Regions from separate parts of the Mesorhizobium sp. BR115XR7A genome, predicted to be linked through region 2. Evidence: riboswitches for the same ligand, from Rfam matches in the RefSeq annotation. Region 2 holds a riboswitch; the other holds the start of a gene.
What was found. A riboswitch is a leader RNA that binds a small molecule or an ion and turns the genes downstream of it on or off. The one in region 2 is predicted to bind thiamine pyrophosphate.
Positions count from the first base shown of each region.

Region 1: linked by a shared signal. The riboswitch ahead of thiB (thiamine ABC transporter substrate binding subunit) and the one ahead of thiC (phosphomethylpyrimidine synthase ThiC) in region 2 are both predicted to bind thiamine pyrophosphate.

Region 1 covers NZ_JAIUHW010000005.1:330,421-337,775, reverse strand. Annotated here, with positions in the region: gene LB557_RS13410 (ABC-F family ATP-binding cassette domain-containing protein) at 1-1,387, opposite strand, end outside; gene LB557_RS13405 (thiamine diphosphokinase) at 1,389-2,048, opposite strand; TPP riboswitch at 2,135-2,249, shown strand; gene thiB (thiamine ABC transporter substrate binding subunit) at 2,293-3,291, shown strand; gene thiP (thiamine/thiamine pyrophosphate ABC transporter permease) at 3,360-4,988, shown strand; gene thiQ (thiamine ABC transporter ATP-binding protein) at 4,981-5,757, shown strand; gene LB557_RS13385 (M48 family metalloprotease) at 5,987-7,355, shown strand, end outside.
Region 2 covers NZ_JAIUHW010000014.1:171,994-179,348, forward strand. Annotated here, with positions in the region: gene LB557_RS26355 (phosphomannomutase) at 1-1,339, opposite strand, end outside; gene LB557_RS26360 (Fic family protein) at 1,847-2,260, shown strand; gene queC (7-cyano-7-deazaguanine synthase QueC) at 2,821-3,519, shown strand; gene queD (6-carboxytetrahydropterin synthase QueD) at 3,519-3,875, shown strand; gene queE (7-carboxy-7-deazaguanine synthase QueE) at 3,872-4,609, shown strand; TPP riboswitch at 4,890-5,006, shown strand; gene thiC (phosphomethylpyrimidine synthase ThiC) at 5,111-6,946, shown strand; gene thiO (glycine oxidase ThiO) at 6,943-7,355, shown strand, end outside.

The DNA of each region.
Region 1 (7,355 bases), on a different contig from region 2:
AATCGCGGTCGTGGCTGACCAGGATGACGGTGCCGGCAAAACCGGCGACCAGTTCCTGCAGCAGTTCCAGCGTCTCCATGTCGAGATCATTGGTCGGCTCATCGAGAACCAGGAGGTTTGCTGGCCGTGCCAGCACGCGCGCCAGGATCAGCCGCGCCCGTTCGCCGCCGGACAGCTCGCGCACCGGCGTGCGGGCCTGTTCCGGCTTGAACAGGAAATCCTTCATATAGGACACGACATGGCGCTGCTCGCCATTGATGACGAGGTTCTCGCCGCGCCCGTCGGTCAGATATTGCGCCAGCGTCTCTTGCGGGTCGACCGCCTCGCGCTTCTGGTCGAGCGTGGCGATCTCCAGATTGGTGCCAAGCCGTATCGAACCCGCGTCCGGCGCCAATTCGCCGGTCAGCATCTTCAGAAGTGTCGTCTTGCCGGCGCCGTTCGGCCCGACAAGGCCGACGCGGTCGCCGCGCTGGATGCGGGTCGAGAACCCCTTGACGACGGTGAGGTCGCCAAAGCTCTTCTCGATGTTCTTGGCCTCGATCACCAGCTTGCCGGATTCGGCGGCGTCGCTTGCCACCATTATCGCGGTGCCTTCGGCGCCGCGATGGCCGCGAAAACGCTGGCGCATGGTCTGCAACTCGCCTAGGCGCCGCATGTTGCGCTTGCGCCGCGCCGTCACCCCGTAGCGCAGCCAGTGCTCCTCGCGCACGATCTGGCGGCCGAGCTTGTGCTGTTCGCGCTCTTCCTCTTCCAGCACCAGGTCGCGCCATTCCTCGAAATGGCCAAAGCCCTTGTCCAGCCTGCGCGTCTGGCCGCGATCGAGCCAGACTGTGGCGCGCGACACGCGCTCGAGGAAGCGGCGGTCATGCGAGATGACGATGAGCGCCGAGGAGGTCCGGACGAGCTCTTCTTCCAGCCATTCGATGACAGATAAATCAAGATGGTTAGTCGGCTCATCAAGAAGCAGGATGTCGGGCTCCGGCGCCATGACGCGGGCAAGCGCGGCGCGCCTGGCCTCTCCGCCGGACAGGTCGCCAGGCCGTTCTTCGCCCGACAGGCCGAGATGCTCCATCAGATAGCTGGCGCGGTAGGGATCGTCGGCGGGCCCGAGCCCGGCCTCCACATAGGCGCGCACGGTTGCAAAGCCGTCCATGTCGGGCATTTGCGGCAGATAACGCACCGTCGCCGAAGGCTGGCGGAACACCTCGCCGTCCTGTGGTTCGATCAGGCCGGCGGCGATCTTGAGCAGCGTCGACTTGCCGGACCCGTTGCGGCCGACCAGCGCGATCTTGTCGCCGGCCGAAGCGGTCAAGGCGGCGCCGTCGAGCAGCGGCGCGCCGCCGAAGGTCAGTCTTATCCCGTCGAGATTGAGAAGAGGCGGGGCCATGTCAGCTTTCGGGCAATGGATAGGGATGGGCGAGCAGCAGCGCGCGGCCATGGCCGAGCGCGATGTCGAGGCGGCCCCCGGTCTTGCCGAACTTGACCTCGTTGGAAATGGTCAGCGACGAACCGAACGCCACCTCGACCTTGTCGAGCGGCCATTTGGCGCCGGTGACGGTCAGGCCGGAGAGTTCGGAGAAGCCGAGAATCGAGAACAGCGTGCCGTCGGCATAATCGAAGCCGGCCCTGCCGGGCAGCAAGGGAACACCTTCCTGGGCGCCGCTGGTCAGAAACACATCCATTCCGGCTTCGGCCAGCCGCAGGCCAAGCGCCAGATGCAGGAAGGCGTGGTCGGCGCGCTTGCCGCCGAAGGCGCCCGCCAGCACAAGGCGGGTCGCCCCGCGCTCCAGTGCGGCCGCGATCGCCAGTTCTCCGTCGGTCTTGTCCTTTTCCGCCGGGAAGGTTTGCCGCGGCACGGCGGCGAGGTCGGCGGGCAGATCAGCCGGGACCGAGTCGAAATCACCCACCCACAGTTCCGGCACGAGGCCCAGCATCTGCGCATGGCCGATGCCGGCGTCGGCAGCGATGACGCGCGAGCCTTCGACCTGGCGGTCGAGCCGAGGCGTGCGGATGAGGTCGCCGCCAAGCAGGATGGTGAATGTGCTCATATCCCGTCGCCTTACCAGCCCGGCACGGGAAACGGAAGGCGGCAAAGTCCCACTTGCGCGGGTCATCGGCCCGGCCTATGTGTCGAAACGCTCTAACGGGGTGCCGGACGCGAATTTCGCGGGCCGGCTGAGAGGCAGTCTCGCCAACCCGCTGAACCTGATCCGGTTTGTACCGGCGGAGGGATTAGACGTTTCGGACACTCCGACGCCTCAATTCCTTTCAACGCAAACGAAGGAGGCGCCGATGCGCACGTTTTTATATTCTCTGGTCGCCGCCACGGCAGTAACCCTGTCCGGGCCGGCCTTGGCCAAGGACAAGCTGACCGTCTACACCTATGAGAGCTTCACCGCCGACTGGGGTCCAGGTCCCGTGGTGAAGAAGGAATTCGAGGCAGAATGCGGCTGCGATCTCGAGTTCGTCTCGGTCGCCGATGGCGTGGCGCTGCTCAACCGCGTCAAGCTGGAAGGCGCTTCGACCAAGGCCGACATCGTGCTCGGCCTCGACACCAATCTCACCGCCGATGCCAAGGCCTCGGGCCTGTTCGCGCCACATGGCGCAATAACGGACGTCAACGTGCCGGGCGGCTGGACCGACAACACTTTTGTCCCGTTCGATTACGGCTACTTCGCCGTCGTCTACGACACTGAAAAGCTGAAGAGCCCACCCAAGAGCTTGAAGGATTTGGTGGAGGGTAGCGCCGACGACAAGATCGTCATCCAGGACCCGCGCACATCGACGCCCGGTCTCGGCCTGCTGTTGTGGGTGAAGTCGGTCTACGGCGACAAGGCGCCGGAGGCCTGGGCCAAGCTCAAGACCAAGGTGCTGACCGTGACGCCGGGCTGGAGCGAGGCCTATGGCCTGTTCACCAAGGGCGAGGCGCCGATGGTGCTGTCCTACACCACCTCGCCGGCCTACCACATGGTCGCCGAGAACACCGAGCGCTATCAGGCGGCGTCGTTCGAGGAAGGCGAATATCTGCAGATCGAGGTCGCGGGCATCACCACGACCGGCGCCAAGAATCCGCTGGCGGAAAAGTTCATGGCCTTCATGACTGGGCCGAAATTCCAGGACGCCATCCCCGAGACCAACTGGATGTTCCCGGCCGGGAAGACCGACAAGCCGCTCAACCCCGCCTTCGACAAGCTGGTCAAGCCGACCAAGACCTTGCTGTTCAGCCCGGAGGAGGTCGCGGCCAACCGCAAAGCCTGGGTCGATGAATGGCTGGCGGTGATGAGCAAGTAGGTTTTGTGGGCTAATCTCGTGAGATGAACGCTCTCCGGCGATGCTCCCTAAGCTTCACCCAATCGTTGATGTGCGGTGTGCAAACCCGCTCTGATCCCCGCATCACAGCCGGCGTGATAGGGCTCGCCGCCATCGCCATTTTGATCGGCGGAGCGTTTGCGGGGCTGCTTGTCGAAGGTGCTCGCGATTTTTCCGGCGCTTGGGCTGCGTTCGATCTCTACCTGTTCCGGGTCGTGCGCTTCACGCTCTGGCAGGCGGCCCTGTCGACGCTGCTCTCGGTCGGGCCGGCCCTGCTCGTGGCGCGGGCGCTGTCGCGGCATCCACGGTTTTTCGGCCGTGCCTTCATCCTGCAGCTCTTCGCCGTGCCGCTGGCGCTGCCGGGCATCGTCGCGGCGCTCGGTATCCTGGCGCTCTATGGCCGCGCCGGCTATTTCTCCGGCTTTCTCAGCGCCGTCGGCGGCCAGGGTTGGCCGGGCATCTATGGCCTGTCCGGCATTCTCGTCGCCCATGTCTTCTTCAACCTGCCGCTGGCCACACGTCTGCTCCTCGAGGCGCTGCGGACCATTCCCTCCGACCAGTGGCGGCTGGCGAGCCAGCTCGGCATGGGGGCGCGGCCGGCATTCCGGCTGATCGAGTGGCCGACGCTGCGTGCCGCGCTGCCCGGGGTCGCCGGACTTGTCTTCATGCTGTGCGTCACATCCTTCACCATCGTGCTGACGCTCGGCGGCGGGCCGGCCGCGACGACGCTCGAAGTCGGCATCTATCAGGCATTGCGCTTCGATTTCGATCCCGCGAGGGCTGTCGCTCTGACGCTGCTGCAGATCGCCTTGACCTTCATCGTGGTGCTGGCGTTGACCCGACTCGGAGCCGACGTCGTCGGCGACGTCAACCTGCCGGTCGCGCCGCGCCGCTACCTCTCCGTCAACAGGACCGAAGCCTGGCTGAACGCGACGCTCATCGTGTTGGCCTTGCTGTTCGTTGCGGGGCCGATGGCGGCGACCGTGGCGGCCGGCCTTGGCGCCGACCTCGGCCGGCTTGCAGGCGAGGCCACTGTCCGTCAGGCGACGCTGACCAGTGCCGTGCTCGCTTTCCTTTCGGCATTGCTTTCGGTGATGCTTTCGCTGGCATTGACCATGGCGCGCAGGGCGCTGGCGTCGAACCGCCGCTTCGGGGCAAGGACACTGCTCGAACATGCCACCGATACCGGCGCCGGGTTTGTCCTGGTCGTGCCGCCGATCGTCGTCGGCGCCGGCTGGTTCCTGTTGCTGCGCCATGTCGGCGATGTGTTAGCCATCGCCCCGCTCATGGTCGTCACCGTCAACGCTGTCATGGCGATGCCTTTTGCGCTGCGCGCCATCCGTCCCGCCTATGATGCGGCAAGCGAGCGTCACGAGCGGCTTTGCGCGCAGCTTGGAATTTCCGGCTGGTCAAGACTGTGGCTGGTCGACTGGCCGACGTTGCGGCGCCCGCTGGCCACCGCTTTTGCCTTCGCCATGGCACTGTCGCTCGGCGATCTCGGCGTCATCGCCCTGTTCGGCAGTGATTCCGTGCAGACCTTGCCCTACCTTCTCCTGGCGCGCATGGGCAGCTACCGAACCGAGGACGCCGCCGGCTTGGCGCTGCTGCTCGGCCTTGTCTGCCTGGCACTGGTGCTGGCAGCGGACCGGCTGGGAAAGGAGACGGCCCGCAATGTCTGACGGGGCGGCTGGCGGCAAAGGGGTTTCGGTGCGGCTGGACAAGGTTTCGTTCAGCTATGGCGAGACGTTGTTCACCTTCGATGCCGAGTTCACGGCGGGGCAAATCACCGCCATCATGGGACCGAGCGGCTCCGGAAAGTCGACGCTGCTCAATCTGGTGGCCGGCTTCGAGCCGCCGCGATCCGGCCGCGTGCTGATCGGCGGGGCCGATGTCAGCACCGCGCCACCGGCGACGCGGCCAGTGTCGATGGTTTTTCAGGAAAACAACCTTTTCGCGCATCTTTCCGTCGAGCAGAATGTCGGGCTCGGCCGTTCGCCATCGTTGCGGCTGGCCGAAGGCGATCGCGCTGCGATCGCCGATGCGCTTGCGCGCACCGGCCTTGCCGGCAAGGAGAAGCGGCTGCCCCGCGAACTTTCCGGCGGTGAGCGCCAGCGCGTTGCCCTGGCTCGCGTGCTGGTGCGTGACCGCCCGGTGCTGCTGCTCGACGAGCCCTTCGCTTCGCTTGGGCCCGCCTTGCGAGACGATATGCTCGACCTGGTTGCCGGCCTGCATGCCGAGCGTGGCATGACGGTGCTGTTCGTCACGCACCAGCCGCAAGATGCGCGCCGCATCGGTCAGAGGCTGGTGTTTATCGAGAACGGCGCGGTCGCCGCTATCGGCACGGCGGATGATTTCTTTGCCGGGGCTGGTCCGGAGGCATTCCGGCGCTATATCGGAGCCGGTGCCGGGGATTCCTTATCACGAGATATTGCCCGGAAGCGGACATAATTTACGCTCAAACCGGCCCGATGCGATGTGGCGCTTGCTTGCCATGACTGGAGTAGTGTGGCTAGGTCCGCTCGATACCGGTCCGGCACAGGCCGTGATTTGCCTACAGCTTCCGCCGCATGCTCCGAGGGGCGCGTGACGGATACTGTAGCAGTTTGTTTTGCGCATGTGGTCATGTGCAGGGACCTGAAAGGAAGCCGTTCTGGCGATCGGCGTTGACAGGCTACGAATGAACCCGCTGGCGCGCTTTCTGGCGCTGGCCGGCTTTGCCGTGGCGCTGGCAAGCTGCCAGATGTTCACGCCTCCGGAAGTCCAGGAATCAGGCTTCCAGCCATCCGACAAGCCGATCACGGTCGACAATGTCGCCGCCAACAACAAGCTCGCGGAACTCGCCAAGGCGCAGCATCCGCGCATCCTGGCGACCTATGGCGGCGAATATTCCGATCCCAAGCTCGAACGCATGGTCGCCAAGGTGGTCGGCAATCTGACCGTGGTGTCGGCGAACCCAACCCAGACCTATCGCATCACCATCCTCAATTCGCCCAACGTCAACGCCTTCGCGCTGCCGGGCGGCTATCTCTACATAACGCGCGGCCTCTTGGCGCTGGCCAATGATTCGTCCGAGCTCGCCGCCGTCATCGCGCATGAGATGGGCCACGTCACCGCCAATCATGGGCTGCAGCGCCAGCAGCTGGAGGCCGAGGAAGGTCTGGCGACCAAGGTCGTTTCCGATGTGCTTGGCGACAGCCCGACCGCCAAGGCTGCACTCATCCGCGGCAAGCTCAGGCTGGCGCAGTTCTCGCGCAACCAGGAGCTTGAGGCTGACGCCATCGGCATCAAGTCGATCGGCGAAGCCGGCTACGATCCCTATGCCGCCGGCCGCTTCCTGCAGTCGATGTCGGCCTATACCGATTTCCGCTCGATCAGCGGCGCCACCGACGCCAGCCTCGACTTCCTGGCGACGCACCCCAACACGCCGCAACGCATCGATTTGGCACAGCGGCACGCCCGCCAGTTCGGTGCGCCCGGCTTCGGTACACGCGACCGCGATTCCTTCCTCGCCGGCATAGACGGCCTGCTTTACGGCGACACGCCGGAAGAAGGCTATGTGCGCGGCGAAACCTTCCTGCATCCAGGCTTGGGCGTGTCGTTCACGGTGCCGGACGGTTTCATCATCGACAATTCGGCGGCGGCCGTGACGGCGACCGGTCCCGGCGACATAGCGATCCGCTTCGACGGCGTTTCGATCGACAAGAACCGCGCCCTGACCGACTATATCAGAAGCGGCTGGGTGGCCGGGCTCGACGACAGCACCGTCAAGCAGGAAACCATCAACGGCAATGAGGCGGCGACCGCCCATGCAGGCGCCGAAGGCTGGCAGTTCGATATCGCTGTGATCCGCGCCGGCGGCCAGGTTTACCGATTGCTGACCGCAGCCCCCTCGGCCAGCACCTCGCTTGAAACGGTGGCGCGCTCGGTCAGCGGCTCCTTCCGTATCCTCAGCCCCGCCGAGAAGGCGGCACTGAAGCCACTGCATATTCGTGTGCTCACCGTGCAGCCGGGACAGACCATGGGATCGCTTGCCGCGCAGATGGTTG
Region 2 (7,355 bases):
CCGAGTAGCAGCGCAGTTCCGGGGCATTGCCGGAAGGCCGCAGATGTATGATCTCACCTGAAAGCATCCGCGCCCTGAGGCCATCGGTTTTGTCAATTTCGGCGACGGTCCCGAACGAGGCAAGAAAGTGCTGCAGTGCGTTCCGGCTTGCGAGATGATCCATCAATCTGCGCGAACTTTCCGCGGGGAAGTTCTGAAGCCGGTCACTGACGCACACAGGAAGATTCCAAAGCCCGCGCAGTCGCGACAGCTTCTTTTTTGTCGACGCCATGGTACTGAGCACGGCCAAAATCGGGAGGAATGAGTCCCGCGTCGGCAGTGCAGTCAATGTCTTCCCATTCACCACACAATCCGAGCCCAGCAGAACACCACCATTGGCCTCAAAGCCGACGATGACGCCGCCGGCGCCGTGTAATGCTTCCATTGCTTCAATGACAAATGGAGACCCGACTTTCGTCCTCTGGACCGCGAAACCAAAGGCCTTCGAAATTCCCGAATTGGAGGTCACTGGCGTCACGATCGTGTCTGCCTTCAGGAAAAGAGCCGTTGCAAGCCCAACCAGGTCGCCGCGAAGAAGATCGCCATTTTCATCAGCGATGAGTGGCCGATCAGCGTCCGCATCGGTCGACACGATGGCATCGAGACCGAATTCGCGGACCCACTTCTTCAATTTTGCGATTGTTGCTGCGTCCACGGCTTCGGTATCGACAGGTACGAAGGTCCCGGTTTTCCCGACGGCGACCACGCTGGCACCGAGCGATCGAAGAACCTGTACCAACAGTTCCGCCGCGACCGAACTGTGCTGATAGACACCAAGTCTCATGCCGGAAAGTGAGCCCGGCTCCAGCATGTCATGGGCGCGCTCTCGATAAGAGGCGATCGCTTCTTCACGGTGCATAGGCCACGTCGTTCCCAAACAAGCCGTTGGTAAGCAATACGCAATTGATCTTTCGGCTACAAAGCGCGTAATCGCGGCCTCATCCGCCTTGCTGATTTCACCATTCGGGCCATAAAATTTGATGCCATTGCGATCGGCTGGAATGTGCGACCCGGTGACCATAAGAGCCGCCGCGCCGTGTTTGCATGCATATAGTGCCAGGGCAGGCGTGGGTATGGTGCCGCAATCGATCGGCTGGAAACCATTTGCGGCCAACGCCGCCATGCAATTGTTGGCTATCGCCTGACTGCTGTCACGTAGGTCGCGGCCTATGAAGACTGAACTATTCGGCTGAACCCGGCTGGAAATCAAACGCCAAGCGAAAGCTTCGGTATAAAGTCCGCTGGCCTTGCCGACCAATTCCGAAGCCAAACCTCGAACGCCGCTTGACCCGAATTTCATGATTTCGCTTTGCTAGTGGACAGGCAGGGTGGGGTAATGTTGCAACGGGCTAGTACTTTCTACTGCAAGCGCCATCGTTCTCAGGCACCTGCTGTTCAGGTATGCGGTCTCTACAACACGGTGTGGCGTAAGGACCCCTCAGAGTTCCGCCGAACAGCAGGGCATCCACTGGCACAGGGGCATCCACAGTTCTCCTTCTAATGGAATCTTTTGGCGCGCTCATCTAATGATCAAGGAAGTGGAGTGATCGATCGGTGCCTGCCGGTATTTCGCTATGCATCATCATGACAGGTCCGTAAACTTGGTTGTTTGGATGGAACGCATCCATGGCATGGATAGGGCTAGAAAGCCGTCTCGATCAGCGCAATGGACCCTGTGATTCTTGGGTAATGGATTAAGGTCAGCCAGAGCGCTCGCCGACCATGGCGTCGCCTAGGGCGCTGGGCCCAAGCAGGAACCGATGCTTGGATCAGTTGGGGCGACGATCAGCGCCGACAATGTCTTGGCTTGCGACGCCTTCAGAAAGTTGTTTCTGGAATTGCGTTCGATCAAGGCCCAGCGCAAAACCTTGATGCAGTCGTCGCCGCCGCAATCTTCGCCTTCGGCTTTGTCTACATCCATCCGTTCGAGGATGGAAACGGCCGCATTCACCGCTACCTGATCCACCACGTCCTTGCCATGCACCGCTTCAATCGCCGGGAGTGGTGTCCCGTATCGGCCGCGATCCTGGACCAGATCGACGAGTACAGGCGCGTGCTGGAGAGCAATTCGAAGCGCCTTCTGCCATTGGTCGAATGGGAACCGACGCCGCAATTCAACGTGCTGAATGACACCGGGGATTTCTACCGATACTTCGATGCAACCCCGCACGCCGAATTTCTTTATGCCTGCGTTCGGCGGACGATCGAACGGTACCTTTGACGAAACAGCTTTTCTGCAGCGCTACGATCAATTCCGGCAATAGGTGAATGCCTTTATCGACATGCCCGAGCGGCTGATCGATCTGCTCTTCCGTCTCCAACCAGAATGGTGGCCCCTCTCGAGCCGCGCCCTCGGAAAGGAATTCCCACCAATGACGAGGCGCGGCGGCTCGAGGCGATCTATGCGCAGACCAGAAAACGGCAAACCACGAGGCAGAAGCCTTTCACTGGACTGCCGGTCGACCCTTGCGTTGTCGCCGAAACTCGGGACGTCATGTTCTGGGGCAAACCGGACAAGCCGAAGGTGTGTCGGGAATGCTGCTGCGCCACGGCAGTGATTTCTGCATCGTCTATACGCCTATATACGCAGTGCCGGCGTCAGCCCCCCAGCGGTCGAAGATACGCGACAAGTCGCGTGCAAAGTCATCTTGGGGACGCTGACAACAAGGTACGTGGGCTCAATCGCGTCCACCCCATTCACAAAACCGGCTCCGTGGAGTAGTGGGAACGCAGAGAAATCTCCGGTCGCAGCCTTACCCGGTCAAAACAAGGACTCAAACCATGAATGCCCTCGTCATCTGCTCCGGCGGATTGGACTCTGTTTCGCTCGCTCACAAGGTGGCGACCGAGCAGAAACTCATTGGCCTGCTTTCGTTCGATTACGGCCAGAGGCACAAAAAGGAACTCGGCTTTGCCGCTATCTGCGCCAAGCGGCTGGGTGTTCCGCACCAGATCGTCGATATCCGCGATGTTGGCCGGAACCTGAGCGGCTCGGCGCTGACTGATAATGTGGACGTGCCCGACGGGCACTATGCCGAAGACTCCATGAGGATCACGGTGGTGCCGAATAGGAACGCCATCATGCTGGCCATCGCCTTCGGGGTTGCCGCCGCGCAGAAGGCCGATGCGGTGGCCACTGCCGTCCACGGCGGAGATCATTTCATCTATCCCGATTGCCGGCCCGCTTTTATCGACGCCTTTCAGACGATGCAGAACCATGCGCTCGCAGGCTACGCCGATATCCGCCTGTACGCTCCGTATGTGAATATGTCGAAGGCCGACATCGTCAGCGAGGGGGCAAAGTACGCCACGCCGTTCGAGGCGACGTGGTCCTGCTACAAGGGCGGTGCACGTCATTGCGGTCGCTGCGGGACATGCGTCGAACGGCGCGAAGCATTCGATCTGGCCGGCATCACCGACCCGACAGATTATGGGGACGCAGACTTCTGGCTCCACGCTATCCAGACAAGGAGCGCGTAATGTTCCACATTACCAAAGAGTTCCACTTCTCGGCCTCGCATCAGCTCACCTCCTTGCCACCAGGTCATCAGTGCGCACGTCTGCACGGCCACAACTACATCGTCGTAGTGGAGCTTTCAGGTGGCGAACTGGACGAACACGGCTTTGTGCGCGACTACCAAGATCTGGCGGCGTTCAAGCACTACATCGATGGGACCTTCGACCATCGGCATCTTAACGACGTGCTTGGGCATGACCATGCCACAGCGGAATACCTGGCCAGGCACTTCTACGACTGGTGCAAGGTGCGGCTACCCGAAACCTCCGCCGTGCGGGTGAGCGAGACGCCGAAAACCTGGGCGGAATACCGACCATGACTTGCGCGTTGCATCCCGGAATCCGGGTGAGCGAGATTTTTGGGCCGACCATTCAGGGCGAAGGCGTGCTGATCGGCTTGCCGACGGTGTTCGTAAGAACCGGCGGGTGCGATTATCGCTGTTCCTGGTGCGACAGCCTGCATGCGGTGGACCGTCGCTTCCGCCATGATTGGGAGATGATGTCTCCCGACGCGGTTTGGCAAAAGGTCATTGCGCTTTCCGGCGGTCAGCCCGTGATGGTATCGCTGTCGGGCGGCAATCCGGCCATCCAGCCGCTTAGCCAGTTGATCGACCGCGGGCATGGTGAGGGCTACCGTTTTGCATTGGAAACCCAAGGCTCGGTGTCTAAGCAATGGTTCGCGGATCTCGACGTGCTGGTACTAAGCCCTAAGCCGCCCTCAAGCGAAATGACGACAGATTGGGCCGCGTTCGACGCCTGCTTAGAGGCGGCGCAGGATAAGCCGCAGATGGCGCTCAAGCTCGTTGTCTTCGACGATGATGACTATGCCTATGCCAAAGACGCCGCGGCGCGCTACCCGCAATTACCCGTCTATCTGCAGCCCGGCAATCACACGCCGCCGCGTCCCGGCGACGAAGACGCGTTCATCGACATGGCCGGTGTGATGAGGCGCATGGAATGGCTGGTTGAAAAGGTGACTCGTGACAGGTGGTTCGAGGCGCGTGTACTGCCGCAGCTTCATGTTCTGCTCTGGGGAAACAGACGGGGCGTCTAGCCGAAGGGGAAGGATTGCCGACGACGAGCAAGACAGACATCTATAGCAATCTCACCCAACTGGGCGGCAGCAGCGTCGTTCCGGAAAGCCCCGAAAATACCGTGCTGGAAAAGGCACCGAATCCGCATGAGGGCTCGCCTTATTGGGGGCGCTTCACCGCTGCTCTGGGGCGTCACTTGCTCTCGATACTAGCATGCTTTTCCGCTGGGTTTGTTTGGTCGTCGATCACCGCTGCGGGACGAATGCGCTTGACAAAATAGCGCCGGCCCATTCAATTCGACGCATTCACCAGGGGAGTCCCGGCAAGGGGCTGAGATACTGCTGGCTTTCGCGGCGCAGTGACCCGTTGAACCTGATCCAGTTCATACTGGCGTAGGGACGGTGCAAGCGCTTTGCGGGAGTTCACGCCCGAAGACCTGTTTTGAACAGGTCGACAAAAGCGTCTTTTCATCCTTCCGGCACAGAACTGGGTCTCCAATGCATGAGCAAAGGAGCCTCAAGATGAATGCCCTCACCCCAGCCGTGTCGACGGGACCGCTGCCCGCCTCACGGAAGATTCACAAGTCCGGCGTCCTCCATCCGCACATCAAGGTGCCGATGCGCGAAATCTCCGTCCATCCGACGGCCGGCGAACCGCCCGTCATCGTCTACGATCCGTCCGGCCCCTATACCGACCCGATTGTCGAAACCAGCATCGAAAATGGCCTTGCCCGGCTTCGTAACGAATGGATCACAGCGCGCGGCGATGTCGAGGCCTATGACGGCCGCCATGTCCGGCCGGAGGACAACGGATTTGCGACCGGCGAGCGCCTGACGCCGGAATTTCTCACTCGCAACCGGCCACTCAGGGCCAAGCAGGGCAAGGCGGTGACCCAGCTCGCCTATGCGCGCGCCGGCATCATCACGCCCGAGATGGAGTTCGTCGCCATCCGCGAAAACCTCGGCCGCGAGATGCTGCGTGGCAAGCTTGAGCGTGACGGCGAAGCCTTCGGCGCGGCGATCCCAGACTTCGTCACGCCGGAATTCGTGCGCGATGAGGTTGCGCGCGGGCGTGCGATCATTCCCGCCAACATCAATCATCCCGAAAGCGAGCCGATGATCATCGGCCGCAATTTCCTGGTGAAGATCAACGCCAATATAGGCAATTCCGCCGTCACCTCCTCGATGGCCGAAGAGGTCGAAAAGATGGTCTGGGCGATCCGCTGGGGCGCCGACACGGTGATGGACCTGTCGACCGGCCGCAACATCCACAACATCCGTGAATGGATCGTACGCAATGCGCCGGTGCCGATCGGCACGGTGCCGCTCTATCAGGCGCTCGAAAAGGTCAACGGCATTGCCGAGGACCTTACCTGGGAGGTCTACCGCGACACACTGATCGAGCAGGCCGAGCAGGGCGTCGACTATTTCACCATCCACGCCGGCATGCGGCTGCACTACATCCCGCTGACTGTCGACCGGGTCACGGGCATCGTCTCGCGCGGCGGTTCGATCATGGCCAAATGGTGCCTGCAGCATCACCGGGAAAGCTTTCTCTACGAGCACTTCGCGGAAATCTGCGACATCTGCCGCGCCTATGACGTGTCCTTCTCGCTTGGCGACGGTCTTCGTCCCGGCTCGATCGCCGACGCCAACGACGCGGCGCAATTCGCCGAGCTGGAAACGCTTGGCGAGCTGACGCAGATCGCCTGGGCCAAGGATTGCCAGGTGATGATCGAGGGGCCTGGCCACGTGCCGATGCACAAGATCAAGGAGAACATGGACAAGCAGCTCGCCGTTTGCGGCGAGGCGCCGTTCTACACGCTTGGACCGCTGACGACCGACATTGCGCCGGGCTATGACCACATCACCTCCGGCATTGGTGCTGCCATGATCGGGTGGTTCGGCACCGCCATGCTCTGCTACGTCACGCCGAAGGAACATCTCGGCCTTCCCGATCGCAACGACGTCAAGATTGGGGTGATCACCTACAAGATCGCCGCCCATGCCGCCGATCTGGCGAAGGGCCATCCGGCGGCGAAAGTCAGGGATGATGCCCTCTCCCGCGCGCGCTTCGAGTTCCGCTGGGAGGACCAGTTCAACCTGTCGCTCGATCCTGAAACCGCGCGGTCCTTCCACGACCAGACCTTGCCCAAGGAGGCGCACAAGGTGGCGCATTTCTGCTCGATGTGCGGGCCGAAATTCTGCTCGATGCGCATTTCCCACGACATCCGCGCCGAGGCACAGAAGGAAGGCATGGCGGCGATGGCGGCGAAATATCGCGCGGGTGGCGATCTCTATGTGCCGGCTGACAAGACCGGCGTAGCACTCATGACAGGGGCGCCGGAGCCGTCATGAGGGTGCTGGTCAAAGGGGCCGGCATCGCCGGCCTCACCGTCGCCTTCGAACTCGCCACGCGCGGCGCGGCGGTGACCGTTGCGGAGACAAGGCATGGCCTCGGCGGCAATGCGTCGTGGTTCGCCGGCGGCATGCTGGCGCCATGGTGCGAGCTCGAAAGCGCCGAGCAACCGGTGCTGGATCTCGGACGCGATGCCGCCGACTGGTGGGAGGCGGCAACGCCCGGGCAGGTGACGCGGGCCGGAACACTGGTCGTGGCCGCGCCGCGCGACGCGGGCGAACTCGACCGGTTCGCCAGCCGCACGTCGGGTCATCGGCGCGTCGATGAGGATGAAATCGCATTGCTGGAGCCCGACCTCGCCGGCCGCTTCCGCCGCGGACTGCTTTTCTCCGACGAAGCCCATCTCGA